DNA from 3 places in the Pseudarthrobacter sp. SORGH_AS 212 genome. Region 3 is predicted to be linked to each of the others. Evidence: riboswitches for the same ligand, from Rfam matches in the RefSeq annotation. Region 3 holds a riboswitch; each other region holds the start of a gene.
What was found. A riboswitch is a leader RNA that binds a small molecule or an ion and turns the genes downstream of it on or off. The one in region 3 is predicted to bind S-adenosylmethionine.
Positions count from the first base shown of each region.

Region 1 (5,672 bases), 910 kb from region 3:
AGGCCGCGGAGACCTTCGCCATCCTGAACGTCGCCGAGGCGGGCGACCACATCGTGGCCAGCCCCAGCCTGTACGGCGGAACCTACAACCTGTTCGCCCACACGCTGAAGAAGTTCGGTATCACCGTGACGTTCGTGGCGGACCCGGACAACCTGGACCAGTGGCGGGACGCCGTGCAGCCCAACACCAAGCTGTTCTTCGGCGAGGTGGTCTCCAACCCGCGCCAGGACGTCCTGGACATCGAAGGCATCTCCGCGGTGGCACACCAGGCCGGCGTGCCCCTCATTGTGGACAACACCCTCTCCACGCCCTACCTGATCCGTCCCCTGGAATGGGGGGCCGACATCGTGGTCCACTCGGCCACGAAGTACCTCGGCGGGCACGGAGCGGCAATCGCCGGCGTCATCGTCGACTCGGGCAAGTTCGACTTCAGCAAGGACCCGGAACGGTTCCCGGGCTTCAACACCCCGGATCCCACCTACAACGGCCTGGTCTACGGCCGGGACCTCGGGGAGAACGGGCTCCTCGGTGCAAACCTGTCCTACATCCTCAAGGCGCGCGTCCAGCTCCTGCGGGACCTCGGCTCGGCGGTCTCGCCGTTCAACGCCTTCCTGATCGCCCAGGGCCTGGAAACGCTGAGCCTGCGCGTGGAACGCCACGTGGCCAATGCCACCGAAGTCGCCCGCTGGCTGGAAGGGCGGGACGACGTCGAATCCGTCGCCTATGCAGGCCTGCCGTCCAGCCCGTGGTACGGGCGCGGCCGCAAGTACGGGCCGAAGGGGACGGGCGCCGTCGTCGCCTTCAACCTTGCCGGGGGAGCCGAAGCGGGGCAGCGGTTCGTCGACGCCCTGGAACTGCACTCCCACGTCGCCAACATCGGCGATGTCCGTTCCCTGGTGATCCACCCGGCCTCCACCACCCACAGCCAGCTGACCCCGGAACAGCAGGCAATAGCGGGCGTGACGCCCGGCCTGGTGCGGCTGTCCGTGGGCATCGAACACATCGATGACATCCTGGCAGACCTTGAAGCGGGCTTCCGGGCCGCGAAGGGCGCGCTCGCCTAGGCCGAAGACGTACGACGGCGGGAGGCCGGCCAGGCGGCCGGCCTCCCCTCCGCGGGGCTGCCGTCCGGGAAAAGCATCGCGGGCCGGCAAGTCACAACCAGTCACATGCTTGGCCATCAGCGGGGGGTGTTTCGTACACTCGAACCAGGTCATGAGTGCCAGTGACAGCCCCGGCTTGCTGGCCGGCAACCCTCCTTCCGCGGCGGGGTGCCCCGGGTGAAGACCTGGCCTGCCGGTAAACGACGGCGGGCAAGCGCGTAGAAGAGGTCTTGCCATGACGGTTACCGTCGCCCGTACAACCGCACCCGAACACGGAATTGTCCGCTATGCCTCCATTGGCGGGCTGCAGCTCGAAGGTGGCGGATACCTGCCGGACGTCACCCTGGCGTACGAAACGTGGGGGACGCTGAACGCGGATGGCAGCAACGCCATCCTGGTGGAGCACGCCCTGACCGGCAGCACGCACGTGACCCGCGGGGACACTGATGAGGAAGGCTGGTGGGAGCACCTGGCCGGGCCCGGCGCACCCGTCGATACGGACCGCTTCTTCGTGGTCTCCATCAACATCGTCGGCGGCTGTTACGGCTCCACCGGGCCGTCCTCGCCCGGCCCCGACGGAAAGCCCTGGGGCTCCAGGTTCCCCCTGGTGACGCTCCGGGACAGCACGGAAGCTGAAGCACGCCTGGCGGACCAGCTGGGCATCGGCAGCTGGTACGCGGTGCTGGGCGGTTCCATGGGAGGCGCCCGGGCCCTGGAATGGGCCGTCACGTTCCCCGAACGGGTAAAGCGCTGCGCCGTCATCGCAGTGGGAGCAGCCAGCACGGCCGAACAGATCGCGTTCGCCCAGGCCCAGACCCTGGCCATCCGCCAGGACCCGAACTTCAACGACGGCGACTACTACGGCGGTCCCTGCCCCGAGGACGGCCTGGCGCTCGCCCGCCGCATTGCCCACATAACGTACCGGTCCGCGGCCGAGCTGGAGCACCGCTTCGGCCGTGAAGCCCAGGCTTCGGAGTCGCCGCTGCAGGGCGGGGTCCTTGCCGGCAGGGGCCGGTACCAGGTGGAGAGCTACCTGGACCACCAGGGCAACAAGCTCGTCCGGCGCTTCGACGCGAACAGCTACATCGCCCTCACCGAGGCGCTCATGAGCCACGACGTCTGCCGTGGCCGGGGAAGCCTGGCCGATACCCTCGCCCGGACCAGCGCCCGGTTCTTCGTGGCGGCCGTGGAATCGGACCGGCTCTACTTCCCGTCCCAGTCGCACGAGCTGGCCCACGCCCTGCCCGGCGACGTTGGCGTCCACCTCATCCAGGCGCCCATCGGCCACGACGGCTTCCTGACCGAAATCGGCCAGCTGGGCGCCCAGCTCCGGTCGGACTTCCTGGCCTAGCAGCACGGCTTGCACATGAATCAGAGGCTTGTCCGCAGATCCGAACCCTCAAGGACCGGGTTGTGCGGACAGGCCCCTGATTGATGGGTCCGGGGGACTTGATGACGCCCGGGGGACGCTCAAAGGGCTTCTGCGGCCCAGGCTAGCCGTTCATGATTTCGCTGCGGCGGGCCATGTAGTCCTCCATGGACATTTCGCCGTCGCTGTACTTCTGGTCCAGTTCCGCGAGCTTCCGCGCCCGGAATCCCTGCGGAGCCGACGGCGGCGGGGGAGTGGCGGGCGCTGCCGGCTGTTCCGGCGCGGAGTACCCGGGCTGCTGCTGGCCGGGCTGTGGCTGGTTGTAGGGAGGCTGGTTGAACTGCTGCTCCCCGTACGGCGGCTGTCCAAAGGGCTGCCCGGCCTGGCCGGGAACCGGCGGCTGGCCGTACTGGTAGGGTCCGGGCTGCGGAACGTTCGGCGCCTGCTGCCCAATCTGACGGAACCCGCCCGAGTAGTAGTCCTGCTGGGTGTAGCCATCACGCGGCTGCCTGCTCTGCGGCCCGGCCGAACCGGGGAACTGGCCGCCCGGGTCCTGGCTGCCGGGATACTGGCCGGCGCCTGGGAACTGCTCGGGGTACCGACCGGAAAAGCTCTGGTCATGGTTCCGCTTGGCCACCGATTTCCGGTACATGCGCATGGCCATCGGGATCACGAATGACAGGATGATGATCCAGAAAAACAGGTTACTCACGGTGCTGCGCCTCTCGAGTGGGTCTTTCCAGCTTAACGGTCACGGACCGCATGCCGTTCCGGCGGCCACCAGCAAGCTGCCGCAGAGCAGAGCAGAGCAGAGCAGAGCAGAGCAGAGCAGAGCAGAACAGCTCAGCGCCGCGCTGCGTCGGCGGTTCCCAGCGGACCTTCCCCCGAACCCAGGGGAACGCCCGGCCCAAAGGCGGGGCCCGGCGTCGGACGCTTGGCAGTGACGCCGTCGCCGGACGACTGGTTGCGCAGGCGGCGCAGCACCCACGGCACGAAATATTCGCGCGCCCACACGAGGTCGCCGCTGCGTGCCTGGCGCCAGGTGCGAGGGGGCAGGTCCTTGGGCAGGAGAGGTTCCAGGCCATGATCCACGTTCAGGGACTCGAGCACCATGGCTGCAATGGTGTGGTGGCCCAGCGGAGAGAAGTGGAGGCGGTCCTGGTCCCACATCTGGGGGTCGCTGAGCTGCCGGAGGGACCACATGTCCGCAATCACGGCGTCGTGCCGCGCTGCGACGGTCCGCAGGTTCTCGTTGTAGATGGCCACCTTGCTGCGGATCCTGCCCAGCACCGAAGAGCCGGTGTCCGGCCCGTTGAACAGCACCACCGTGGCTCCGCCCATGGACAGGATCTGCACTACGGAGTCCAGCTTTTCGGCCAGGGCGTCGGGGTCTCCGCCGGGGCGGATCAGGTCGTTGCCGCCTGCGGACAGCGTCACCAGGTCGGGCTTGAGCTCCAGGGCGGGAGCGAGCTGCTGGTCGACGATCTGCTGGAGCAACCGGCCGCGGACGGCAAGGTTGGCGTAGGCGAAGTCGGGCAGTGTACGGCCCAGCTCTTCGGCCACGCGGTCCGCCCAGCCGCGGTAGCCGCCGGGGCTTGAGGGTTCGGGGTCGCCGATGCCCTCGGTGAAGGAGTCGCCCATGGCCACGTACCGGGTCCAGGGGTGGGATCCGGTGTCCGTGATGGGGCTTTGGAGGGGGCTTGCGTCAGTCACGGGTCCTATCCTGCCTTCCGCCTCGCTGCCTACGCGAACGTAGGTTGTTACTTTCGGGTAACTGTAAGAATGGAAACCATGACTGAAGCCGAAGTATTTCCTGCCCCCGTCGTCCTGTGGTCGCACCCTGAAGGCGAGCGGGACGGTAAACCCCTGCTGGTGCTCCTGCACGGGTACGGCGCCAACGAGCAGGACCTGCTCAGCCTCGCGGACCTCCTGCCCGGCGGGTTCGCCGTCGCCTCCGTCCGTGCCCCGATCGCCATGGGCCCGGGCTTTACCTGGTTCCCGTTGACGGCCTCGATCGACTATTCGCTGGAACGGGTCAAGAAGGCCTCGGCGTACGTCCTGGACTGGATCGACACCATCAAGGAAGGGCACCCCTCCGTCTCCCTGCTCGGCTTCTCCATGGGTATGGCCATGGCCACCACCCTCCTGCGGCAGCGGCCCGCGGACTTCGCAGCCGTCGTCGGACTTTCAGGATTCGTGGTGGACGCCGGTGACGACCCCACCTTCAAGGATGCCCAACTGGACGGCACCGTGCCCATGTTCTGGGGCAGGGACCAGCAGGATCCGGTGATCACGGAGGACAAGATCGACTTCACCATGGGCTGGGTACGCAAGCACGTCAAGCTCACCAAGGTGCTCTACACGGGAATGTGGCACGGCATCAACCAGCAGGAGATCGGCCACGTTGGCGAATTCCTCACCCACGAGGTCCTGAAGAAATAGGGCGAACGACGACGGGCGGCGGCCCGGGCGCCAAGCCCGGTTGCCGCAGGGGGCAGCAGGCAGGGCACAGCGGGGAAGGTGCAGCAGGCGGGGTGCCGGGGGTGGTCAGGCCTCCGGCGCGACCACCCGCACGGTCTGGCCGTTCACGGTGACGGTGTCGCCGTTGTGGAGCTGCCGGCCGCGGCGGTCGTCGATCTCGCCGTTGACCTTCACCAGCCCGTTCTTGATCAGCTCGGCCGCTTCCACGCCGTCCTCCACGAGGTTGGCAAGCTTCAGCAGCTGGCCCAGCCGGATCATGCTGTCGCGGATGGGGACGTCGTCAACGGGGATGCTCATAGAGCAATAATGCCTGACGTAAGGTGGATCCAATGACCTCCACCTCCCGCCTGCCCGTGCTTGCAGGCCTGCCGCTGGCGGTGGGCGCAGGCCTTGCCATTCCCGTCCAGGGCCGGATTAACGGCGCCCTGGGTGCCCGGCTGGACGACGGCATCAGCGCCGCGGTGGTGAGCTTCAGCACAGGACTGCTGGTCATGATCCTCATCTCGCTGCTGCTGCCGCGTGGCCGGGCCGGCCTTGCCCGGATCATTCCCGCCGTCCGCAGCAGGGCTTTCCCGCCCGCCTATGTCCTGGCCGGCGGAATCGGCGCACTGTTCGTGTTTGCCCAGACCTTCACTGTCGGCATCCTGGGCGTGGCGCTCTTTACGGTGGCCACCGTCACGGGCCAGACGGTCAGCGGCCTGCTGGTGGACCGGCTGGGC
Region 1 is NZ_JAUTAA010000001.1:505,337-511,008, reverse strand. It holds gene QE394_RS02325 (bifunctional o-acetylhomoserine/o-acetylserine sulfhydrylase) at 1-1,064, shown strand, start outside; SAM riboswitch class IV at 1,212-1,326, shown strand; gene QE394_RS02320 (homoserine O-acetyltransferase) at 1,339-2,454, shown strand; gene QE394_RS02315 (hypothetical protein) at 2,597-3,184, opposite strand; gene QE394_RS02310 (SGNH/GDSL hydrolase family protein) at 3,316-4,185, opposite strand; gene QE394_RS02305 (phospholipase) at 4,264-4,914, shown strand; gene QE394_RS02300 (RNA-binding S4 domain-containing protein) at 5,020-5,250, opposite strand; gene QE394_RS02295 (DMT family transporter) at 5,283-5,672, shown strand, end outside.
Region 1: linked by a shared signal. The riboswitch ahead of QE394_RS02320 (homoserine O-acetyltransferase) and the one ahead of QE394_RS06455 (cobalamin-independent methionine synthase II family protein) in region 3 are both predicted to bind S-adenosylmethionine.

Region 2 (5,672 bases), 960 kb from region 3:
CGTCACGGAGAACGCCATCATGGCGGCCACCCACCGTGAGGGCACCACCGTCATCCGGAACGCCAGCCCCAATTACATGGTGCAGGACCTCTGCTTCTACCTGCAGATGCTGGGCGTCACCATTGAAGGCGTGGGCACCACCACCCTGAGGATCACCGGCAAGCCCGTCATCAACGCCGACATTGAGTACTTCCCGTCCGAGGACCCCATCGAGGCCATGAGCCTGATTACCGCGGGCATCGTGACGAACTCCGAGGTCACGGTGCGCCGCGTGCCCATCGAGTTCATGGAGATCGAGCTGGCCACGCTGGGGCAGATGGGCCAGCAGCTGGAAATCTCCGGTGAATACATGGCACGGAACGGCCGGACCCGGCTGGTGGACGTGACCACCAAGCCCTCGGAGCTGAAGGCACCGGAGGACAAGATCCACCCCATGCCGTTCCCCGGCCTGAATATTGACAACCTGCCGTTCTTCGCGGTGATCGCAGCCAACGCCACCGGCCAGACGATGATCCACGACTGGGTGTACGAGAACCGCGCCATCTACCTGACGGAGCTGAACCGGCTCGGCGCGCAGGTCCAGCTTCTCGATCCCCACCGGATCTACATCAACGGCCCCACCAAGTGGCGCGCCGCTGAAGTGGGATGCCCGCCGGCGCTGCGTCCGGCCGCATGCCTGCTGCTGGCCATGCTTGCGGCACGCGGCGTGTCCGAGCTGCGCAACATCTACGTGATCGAGCGCGGGTACGAGGACCTGGCCGAGCGGCTGAACACCATCGGCGCCAGGATCGAGTACTTCCAGGGCTGACATTCACTCTTCGTCATGAAGGGGCGGGGCACTTCAAATGTCCCGTCCCTGCCGCAGAATGTGACTATGCGTACCTTCGGCGTTGAGGAAGAGCTCCTGATTGTTGATCCGGAGTCCGGCGAACCGCTCGCCCTCGCTGACGCGCTCCTGTCCGGGCGGCACGTGGCAGCAGACGATTTGCCGCAGCCTCCGCAGGCGCCTGCCGCGAGGGACAACACGGACGGCGACGGGATGGGCCTGACTGCCGAACTGAAGCTTGAGCAGATTGAGACGCAGACCCGCCCGTGCCTGGACTACGGAACGCTGCTGGACCAGATCCGTGCCGGCCGGTCCCTCGCCGACCAGGCGGCGCAGAAGAACCATGCCAGGGTTGCGGCGCTCGCAACCTCACCGCTGGGATCCACCAGCCACACCACCCCTGACCCCCGGTACGCCCGGATGCTGGAGCGTTTCGGGCTCACCGCCCAGGAACAGCTGACCTGCGGCTTCCACGTCCACACCTACATCGAGTCACCGGATGAGGGCGTGGCGGTGCTGGACCGGATCAGGGACAAGCTCGCGGTATTGACGGCGCTCAGTGCGAACTCGCCTTTCTGGAACGGGCTGCCCACCGGCTTCGAAAGCTACCGGACCCAGGCTTGGAACCGTTGGCCGACGTCCGGACCAGCGGCCGTCTACGGTACCTACCCTGCGTACCGCAGGGTGGTGACGCGGCTCCTGGACAGCGGCGTGATGCTCGACGAAGGCATGTTGTATTTTGACGCGCGGCTCTCGCGGAACCACCCCACGGTTGAGGTCCGGGTAGCGGACGTCTGCCTGCGCGCCGACGACGCCGCACTGATCGCCTGCCTGGTGCGGGCGCTGGTGGAGTCGGCCAGCAGGGAGTGGCGTGACGGCGTGGACCCGGCTCCGGTCCCCACGGTCCTGCTGCGGATGGCATCATGGCAGGCCAGCAACTCCGGGCTCACGGGCGAGCTGCTGGACTTTGGCAACTTCCGTCCGGCACGCGCCGCCGATGTGGTCCGGTCGCTGGTGGATTACCTCGCCCCGGTGCTGGACGAGCAGGGTGAGCTGACACTGGCCCGGCAAGGCGTGGAGGACATCATCGCCCGCGGCACGGGCTCGGCTGAGCAGCGCCAGGTGCGGGAAAAGGCACTGGCAGGCCAGCCCGGGGACTTCGGCTTCGGTGCGGTGGTGAAGCACGCTGTCAACGTGACCATGCGGGATACCCTCAAGGTTTCGGAGGCGGATACGGCGCCCGAGTTGCTGCGGGTCCGGCAGTCCTGACCCGCTCTGCCGGGGAGCCTGCCCCCACTGCCATCAAGGCTGGGCACACCGCCGGCGACGCCATCCGTGTCCGGACCAGCGTCGCCGCCGCGGAAACAGGCTAGATCTGCTTGAGGGCCTGTTCCAGGTCGCCGATGAGGTCCTCGGCGTCCTCGAGCCCCACGGACAGGCGCACAACCCCGTCGGTCAGGCCAATCGCAGCCCTGCCCTCCGGACCCATGGCCCGGTGCGTGGTGGTGGCCGGGTGCGTGATGAGGGACTTGGAATCGCCCAGGTTGTTGGAGATGTCGATGACCCGCAGCGCGTCCAAAAGTGCGAAGGCGGCCTCCTTGCCGGAGCGGCCGCCCGACGGTGCCAGTTCAAGGGTGAGTACCGTACCGCCGGCCTTCATCTGCTTGGCCGCGAGCCCGTACTGCGGGTGGGACTTCAGGAGCGGGTACTTCACCCAGCTGACGGCGGGCTGCTGCTCCAACCATTCCGCGAGCCGCAGCGCCGTGGCCGAGGAGTGGCTGACGCGCAGTCCCATGGTCTCCAGGCCCTTGGCGAGCACCCAGGCGTTGAACGCGGACAGGGCGGGCCCGGTATGGCGCATCAGTTGCTTCACGGGACCGTCAATGAATTCCTTGGTACCCAGGATGGCCCCGCCGAGCACCCGGCCCTGGCCATCGATGTGTTTGGTGCCGGAGTACACAATCACGTCCGCCCCCAGCTGGCCGCAGCGCTGCAGCAGCGGAGTGGCGAAGACGTTGTCCACCACCACCGTGGCACCCGCCGCGTGCGCAAGTTCGCTGACCGCCGCGATGTCCACGATTTCCTGCATGGGATTGGAAGGAGACTCGAAGAAGACAGCGGTGGTGGGCTCGGACAGGGCGGACCGCCACTGGTCCAGGTCAGGGCCGTCGACGAAGACGGTCTCCACGCCCCACCGCGGCAGGATTTCGTTGAGGATCACGAAGCAGGAGCCGAACAGCGAGCGGGCAGCCACCACCCGGTCCCCGGCAGCCAGCAGCGCGCCGAGGGCCGTGAAGACGGCGGACATGCCGGACGCCGTCGCAAAGCATGCCTCGGTGCCCTCCAGCAGGCGGAGGCGTTCCTGGAACGTGGCCACCGAGGGGTTGCCGTAGCGGGAGTAGACGAAGCGTTCGTCTTCGCCGGTGAAGGCGCGTTCGGCAGCGGCGGCGGACTCGTACACGAACCCGGAGTTGAGGAAAATCGCCTCGGACGTTTCCTGGAAGTTGGTGCGGTCCAGCCCCCCGCGGACGGCCTGGGTGTCAGGGCTCCAGCCGGCGGCATCTTCGTTGAAGGTCACTTAGTTCTTTCCGAGGTTGGTGGGCAGGCCGCGGTTCTTCCAGCCGTTGACGGTGCGTTCGCCGTAACGGTCCGGTTCGCCTTCGAAGCCTTCCAGGACGTTGTAGGAGATGAAGCCCGCCCGGGTTGCCGCCGTAGCCGCCGCAATGGAGCGCTGCCCGGAGCGGCACAGGAACAGCAGCTCGGTGCCGCGGTTCTCCGGGCCCTGCTGCTCAAGGTCGGTTATGAATTCCGGGTTGGGAATGCCGCCCGGAAACGTCCACTGGATGAACAGGGGATCGTTGTCCGTGGCCTTGGTGTCCGGGATGCCAATGTGCGCCCATTCGCCCTCAGTGCGGACATCCACCAGGATGGCGCCCTGCTCCAGTTTGGCCCAGGCCTCCTGGGGTGTCAGGTCTCCTGCGTAGCTCATGCGTGGCCCTCGCCGTCGAATTCGGGTTCTTCAGTGGCGGATTCCAGGTGGTCCACAGCGGTGGCGACGGCGGCGTCCGCGGAGGCGATGGCTGCCGGGAGCACCACGGCCTGGGCCACGATGACGCTGCTGCCGTTGAAGGTCACTGCCGGGCTGCCGTGCAGCACGTACCCTTCCGCCAGGGCAGCCGAGATCCGCTCGCAAAAGGCGCGGTCGTCCGGGCCGCTGATCAGGCGGTAGGACAATTTCTCTTCAGGGACAGGTGCGTCAGACATGACGGATCTCCTTCTCTCACGCTTGCAGCTCGAATCGGTCGATATGCCGAGTAGTCACCTGAGGCACCCCGCCGTGGAAGGAGGGTTGCCGACCGGCCAGTCAGGGCTTGGCGCCGGTACTCATTACTCCCCAAAAACGTAACACCTGCCGCCGGGAGCCGCACCGCCGCCGTCGTCATCTTCCGTAACTGAACCGGAAACACAGGGTCACAGGCGTGCCGGGCGCTTTCCGGGCAGCGCCCGACGGCGGCATTGCCGCAGGTGGGCGGGTTTTACGCTGCTTCCTGCATGCATTCCCGGCGGGCTTCGACCGATAAAGTACAGGTGGGGCCGCTGCCCCATCAGGTCTTCGGCACCGGGGGGTTCCATGAGCATGCGTACATCCGCGCGACGACGCACCAAACCTTCGGTCCAATCGTTCCGCGCGGGCGCGTCGAGGGTGTGGACATTCCTTGCCGTTGTGCTTCTGGCAGCGTGTGCCGTGGTGCTGCCCGCAGGCGCCGCCAGCGCCGCCGACCTTAACCCGGACGAGGGAAAACCCCTGCTGGGCGCGGTGCTGGAGTGGGGTGAAGATTCCGCTGCCGGTTTCGCCGAACGGCTTGGAGCATCTCCCGCCGCCTACGGCCACGACCTCGCCCTGCCGTACCGCCCCTCGGAGCAGAACAACCTCCGGGGCTTCCTGGAGCAGGCGTCACTCCAGGGTTCGCATGCGATGTTCACTGTGAAGCCCACTGTGCCGCTCGACCAGATTGATGACGCTGCCGCAGCGTCCTTTGCCGCGGAAGTGCGGCGGCTGACATCGGGTTTCACCGGGCAGGTGCTGATCCGTTTTGCCCCGGACATGAATGCCAGCTGGGTGGAATGGGGCCAGCAGCCCGGTGCGTACCGCAACGCCTTCCGTGCGGTGTCCGCCGCCTTCAAGACGTCCGGCGGCGGCCCGCTGATGGTGTGGGAGCCGTACCTTGGCAAGGATTATCCCTTCGCCCGGAGCCGGAATGCGCCCGCTCCCGGCAGTGAGGGCTTCGCTTTGCTGGACACCAACGATGACGGAGCGTGGGACGGGGCGGACAGCGCCTACGAACCCTACTATCCCGGCGATGACGCCGTGGACTGGGTGGGCTTGACCGCTTTCCACGACGATACGGCCGGCGGGGCGGCGGTGAACACGGTGCCGCGGGCAGGCGAGCTCCAGGAGATGCTCACCGCCTCCGGCGGGGAAAACTTCTACAGGGACTATTCAGCCGGCCGCAGCAAGCCGTTCATGCTGCAGACCGCTGCCTTCTACAGCCCCGCAGCCGGCGGCGCCTCCGAGGTGGACGTCAAGGCCGGCTGGTTCGACCAGGTGGTGGGGGCCGCCACGTCGACCAACTTCCCGAAGACCGCCATGGTGGTGTGGGACGAAAGGACCAGTACCCGGGACACGGGTGTAGCGAGCATCAGCTGGTTGCTGACCGGCAACTCCACCGTAGCCGCGGCTGCCCACGCCCGGCTGAAGGATTCGTCAATGGTGACCGGACCCGTCACGGAGGTTGGCGCCGGCGGCAGCTATGAACGGGCCAACACACTGACGGGCGCCGCGGCC
Region 2 is NZ_JAUTAA010000001.1:2,379,663-2,385,334, forward strand. It holds gene QE394_RS10865 (UDP-N-acetylglucosamine 1-carboxyvinyltransferase) at 1-808, shown strand, start outside; gene QE394_RS10870 (glutamate--cysteine ligase) at 875-2,095, shown strand; gene QE394_RS10875 (O-succinylhomoserine sulfhydrylase) at 2,196-3,404, opposite strand; gene QE394_RS10880 (rhodanese-like domain-containing protein) at 3,405-3,815, opposite strand; gene QE394_RS10885 (DUF1737 domain-containing protein) at 3,812-4,090, opposite strand; SAM riboswitch class IV at 4,104-4,218, opposite strand; gene opgC (OpgC domain-containing protein) at 4,458-5,672, shown strand, end outside.
Region 2: linked by a shared signal. The riboswitch ahead of QE394_RS10885 (DUF1737 domain-containing protein) and the one ahead of QE394_RS06455 (cobalamin-independent methionine synthase II family protein) in region 3 are both predicted to bind S-adenosylmethionine.

Region 3 (5,672 bases):
CATCGGCATCTCGTCGTGCCGGACGCCGTCAACGTCGTAGGCCACGCACACCGGGATCTGTTCGATGCCGGTGAGCACGTCCAGCTTGGTGACGAAGTAGTCCGTGAAACCGTTGACGCGGGACGCGTGCCGGGCAAGAACGGCGTCGTACCAGCCGCAACGGCGGGGGCGCCCCGTGTTGACGCCGAACTCGCCGCCGGTCTTCTGCAGGTAAACGCCCATCTCATCAAACAGTTCGGTGGGGAACGGGCCTGCACCCACGCGGGTGGTGTAGGCCTTGATGATGCCGATTGAGCGGGAGATGCGGGTGGGGCCGATGCCCGAGCCCACGGATGCGCCGCCCGCGGTGGGGTTGGAGGAGGTGACGAACGGGTACGTGCCGTGGTCGACGTCGAGGAACGTTGCCTGGCCGCCTTCCATGAGCACTACCTTGCCCTCGTCCAGGGCAGTGTTCAGCACCAGGGTGCTGTCGATGACCAGCGGGCGGAGCCGCTCGGCGAAGGACAGGAAGTACTCCACGATCTCATCGACCACAACGCTGCGGCGGTTGTAGATCTTGACCAGGACCTCGTTCTTCTGGTGCAGCGAGCCCTCCACCTTCTGGCGAAGGATGGACTCGTCGAAGACGTCCTGGACGCGGATGCCCAGGCGGGCCACCTTGTCCATGTAGGCCGGGCCGATGCCGCGCCCGGTGGTGCCGATGGCACGCTTGCCGAGGAAGCGTTCAGTGACTTTGTCCAGGACCTGGTGGTAGGGCGCCACGAGGTGGGCGTTTGCGGAAACGCGCAGCTTGGACGTATCGGCACCGCGTGCCTGCAGGCCTTCGATCTCCTGGAAGAGGGCCTCAAGGTTGACCACGCAGCCGTTGCCAATGATGGGGACGGCGTTGGGGCTGAGAATGCCTGCCGGAAGCAGCTTGAGTTCGTACTTTTCACCGCCTACGACGACGGTGTGCCCGGCGTTGTTGCCGCCGTTGGGCTTAACGACGTAGTCAACACGGCCGCCCAGCAGGTCGGTGGCCTTGCCTTTTCCTTCGTCGCCCCACTGGGCTCCTACGATCACAATTGCTGGCATGGGATCCTCCCCCATTCGTTCGGGCCGGCCGGGCGCCACAGCGTGGCGGTCCTGGTTCAGCGCCGTTCATGAGAATGCCCCGAGTGGACCGGCTTCCGCCGTTCCGCAGGCGGATTGGCGAACGCGTTGGCCCCGGGGCCCTTACCACCCAAGTTTAGCCGATAGTGCACTTTGTCCACTCGCTGGGACGTCCCGGTTCTTTACGCGCGGTAAAGAACCGGGACGTCCTGCCCTGCGGCCGTTATTCGTCGTCGGCCTCGCCCGCCGGGCGGGAGGTCTGCTCGGCGAGGGTGTCCCAGAAGGAGGTGTCGGCGTCGGCAATTGAACCGTCCGCGATGGCGGCGGCGGTTGACGTCAGCGTGGTAACCGTCTGCTTGATCAGGTAGCCGTTGCTGCGCTGTCCCAGCGCGTAGCCGTCGAGGTAATGGTCCGACATGCCGCGCATCTCGAAGAGCAGGGTGGCGATGCCGTATTCCACTGAGATGCCGTTGCGGCTGATGGTCTCGGCGCTGCCGCCCTGGTACTTGCCAAGGTGGCCCCATCCGGTGGAGTCAACGTTGTCGAAGACCACGGCGCCGAGCTGCTTGGACCGTTCGACGACGGCGGGATCGGCGTTGGGGGTGGTGGGGTACAGGATGGAGCCGGACACCAGTTTGCCGTCGCGCTCTGCCCGGGTGCCCTGGTGGTGCAGGTCGATCATGTAGTCGACCCGGTATTTGCGCATCACATTGTTGTGCAGGGCCTGGGTTTCCGGCTGGATCTTGGCCACGTGGTCCCGGTTCAGGTCCACGCCCTCGGCGTTGAAGCGGGTCATGTTGCGGTCACCCTTGGCGATGTAGTCCTCCAGGGAGAAGTTGACGTCACCCATGGCACCGTCCGCGTTGAGCATCGGAACCACCAGGATGTTGACGCCTTTGAGGATGTCCGCCGATTTTCCGGTGCCGAGGTGCTTGACGAACTCCATGGCTCCCTCGGTAGTGAGCTGTTCGTTGCCGTGCTGCTGGGTCAAGTAGAGGATGGTGGGCTTGGCCGGGTCCGAGATGTACTTGACCAGGTGGATGTCGCGGCCCTTCACCGTTTTGCCGATGACCTCCAGTTCCATGGCAGGCTGCTTGGCGTCCTGGTCCTTCAGGAAAGAAACCATCTGGTCATAGGTGGCCAGCTTGGATGTGGTGATCTGGCCGTTGCCTCCGTAGTTGGGCCCCTCCCCCACAGCGATGGCTGGAGCAGGAGCGGCGACAACCGCCAGTGCAAGGGCCCCTGAAACGGCAAGGGTCCTAAAAGTAGCCAGGGATTTCTTCACGTGCGTTACCTCTTTCGAGTGCATTGAGTGCGTCCAGCCGCCATGTCCCCCATTGCGCGCTGTGACAACAGCCAACCAAGCTGATTGAAACCTGTCAATGGACTCAACGAATCCTGGTAAGCCTATGACTGCGCTCTCCCAGTGGCAGCCACGCCACATCGTGAAACCGATTTGCCCCGCTTCCGGCCGGTGGGCTTGAGTGGAACTGACCCATCCGGAGCGGCTGAGAGACCTGGCTCAGTGACGCCGCAGCAACCCGTACAGCAGGGAGTCCCCCTGCCCCGAAGGTGCTACTGCCAGGACCGATGGAAAGGAACTCCACCGTGCCCCAGAACACTGACCACATCCGCGCCACCCACGCAGGCTCATTGCCGAGGACGCCTGAACTCATTGCTGCAAACGCTGCCAAGGAAGCCGACGGAATTACGCCCGAATTCCTGGAACTCCTCGAAGCCTCGGTGGTTGACGTTGTCCAGCGCCAGAAGGACCTCGGCATCGACATTCCCAACGACGGTGAATACGGGCACACCATGGCCAACTCTGTTGACTACGGGGCGTGGTGGAACTACTCCTTCGCCCGGCTCGGCGGACTGGAGCCTACCGACGTGGACCGCTGGGCAGACTCCGAGGTCCGGCGTTCGTCGCCCGGAAACGTCGTCCTCACATCATTCCCCGACCGGCGGGACCGCCAGCAGTTCAGCGAGGCTTACAACGACCCGTCGTCGGGAATCCTGGCCCACCGCAAGAGCGTCACCCAGCCAAAGATCGCGGGCCCCCTCACTTACACCGGGCAGGACCTGGTGGCCTCGGATGTCAACAACCTCAAGACGGGCTTGGCCGCCGCAGGGCTGACGGAGGGCTTCGTAGCGTCTCTCTCCCCCGGCTCATGCGCCCGGGTGGCCAACGAGTATTACAAGACGGACGAGGAACTCGTCTACGCCTGTGCCGACGCCATGCGTGAGGAATACAAGGCCATCATCGACGCCGGTCTGACCGTCCAGCTCGATGACCCGTCCCTTGCCGAAAGCTGGGACCAGATCAACCCCGAACCGGCGCTGGAGGACTACCTGAAGTTCATCCAGCTGCGCGTGGAGGCCACCAACTGGGCGCTGCGGGACCTCCCGCAGGAACAGATCCGGCTGCACGTGTGCTGGGGCTCCTGGCACGGCCCGCACACCACTGACATCCCCTTCGCAGACATCCTCGGTTCCGTCCTGCAGGTCAACGCCGGCGCCTACTCCTTCGAGGCGGCAAACGTCCGCCACGAACATGAATGGCGGGTCTGGGAAGACACGAAACTCCCCGATGGCAAGCTGATCATTCCGGGCGTCGTCTCCCACGCCACCAACGTGGTGGAGCACCCGGACCTGGTGGCGGACAGGATTGTGCGATTCGCCGACGTAGTCGGCCGGGAAAATGTCATCGCCTCCACCGACTGCGGCCTGGGCGGGCGCGTCCACCCGCAGATCGCCTACGCGAAACTGGAAGCTCTGGGCGAAGGTGCACGCCGGGCCACGAAACGGCTCTGGTAGCCCGCCGCCGTGGAATCACGGGAAGGACGAAACCCCGGCTGTGCATCCGGTCACCGGAATACGCGCTACCGGCGTTTCGCTTCCCGCGGCTTGCTAAACTGGGGAAGGCCGGGTTGACCGGCCCACCCCAACACACCGCCGATGTCGAGTTGCGCCTTCACGCGCCCTCGTCCGCAGGCGGAAGCACCGCCAATCCCCGCAGGAGACCCAGCACCATATGACCGCCCTTGCACCAGAATCCCTCCACGAACAGCTCCTGAACCGCCGCTACGAGCCCAGCGTTGCCGCCGTCAACGAGCTGTGCGATTCCCTGCAAGACACCAGGCCGGGCACGGTGGTGCCTTACGTCGACCCCATGCACGACGTCGACGAATGCCGGATCATCAGCCTGTTCTCCAACATCGGTGAAGCGGACGGCTCCGGCTTCATCACCGCCGGAGACCAGGACGCTGCCACCCGCATGCTCGGCATCCAGTGGAAGCTGGGGCTGCGGCCCGAGTATGTCATGCCGTGGAACGTCCACCCCTGGCACGTCCCGGGCGAACCGAACGGCAAGTTCACCCCGGACCAGATCCAGGCCGGCCTCAAGCCGCTGCTCAAGTTCCTCGCCCTTGTCCCGCGCGCATCAGTCATCGTGGCGCACGGCACCGAAGCCAACCGTCTGGCCAACGCGCTCCTCAAGACCGAGGTCCCGCTGCTGTGGCGCCGCGGCCTGAAGACCTACAAGGTACGCTCCCTCAGCGGCCGCGCCTTCGCCGGTTCCCCTGCGCGCCAGGAAGAGTACCTCCAGGACATGCACGTGGCCTACGCGGACGCCATGGCCCGTACGGGGCTGCAGAAGGCGGTCTGATCCTCTAAGGAGTACGACGGCGGGCGGTCACCTTTCCCAAAGAAAGGTGACCGCCCGCCGTCGTCATATGAAGGGGCCTCCGCCGCCGAGGGTTCCCTGGCTGAGCGAAGCGAAGCCAGGGAGGCGGTGGGGACCTATTTGCCCTCGATGGCGGCCTTGGCCGCGGGGTCGGAGTCGTTGAGGAACTTTTCGATCCGCTCGGGTTCGTCGGCTTCACCGATGGCCGAGGAGGCCCGTCCCAGCGAGTAGAGCGCACGCAGGAAACCGCGGTTGGGCTCGTGTTCCCACGGGATGGGGCCCACGCCGCGCCAGCCGTTGCGGCGCAACGAGTCCAGCCCGCGGTGGTAGCCAACGCGCGCGTAGGCGTAGGAGTCGATGGTTCGTCCCTCCGCCCAAGCCTCCTCGGCAAGGATGGCCCACAGCAGCGACGACGTGGGGTTCTTCGCCACAAGGTCGACGGCCTCCTGGCCGAGCGCCAGGTGCTGGTAGATCTCAGATTCTGCCGGCAGGAGCGTGGGCTCCGGCCCCATCAGGTTCTTGCGGAACTCATCCGACATTTAGAAGGTCTTTCCGGCTGAACCGAGCTGCTTGGTGGCTTCCACAACGCGGGCGGCGAGGCCGGCTTCGGCGGAGGCGCCCCAGACGCGGGGGTCGTAGGTCTTCTTGTTGCCCACTTCGCCGTCCACCTTCAGGACGCCGTCGTAGTTGCGGAACATGTGGTCCGCCACCGGGCGCGTGTAGGCGTACTGGGTGTCCGTGTCGATGTTCATCTTGATGGTGCCGTAGGACACGGCGTCGGCGATTTCCTGGTCCGAGGAACCGGAGCCGCCGTGGAACACGAGGTCGAACGGGCTGTCCTTGCCGATCTTCGCGCCAACCTGCGCCTGGATGTCCTTGAGGATTTCCGGCCGGA
Region 3 is NZ_JAUTAA010000001.1:1,418,942-1,424,613, forward strand. It holds gene QE394_RS06445 (adenylosuccinate synthase) at 1-1,074, opposite strand, end outside; gene QE394_RS06450 (M14 family zinc carboxypeptidase) at 1,316-2,401, opposite strand; SAM riboswitch class I at 2,585-2,689, shown strand; gene QE394_RS06455 (cobalamin-independent methionine synthase II family protein) at 2,701-3,909, shown strand; gene QE394_RS06460 (uracil-DNA glycosylase) at 4,127-4,759, shown strand; gene QE394_RS06465 (DUF3151 domain-containing protein) at 4,894-5,316, opposite strand; partial or broken gene fbaA (class II fructose-bisphosphate aldolase) at 5,317-5,672, opposite strand, start outside.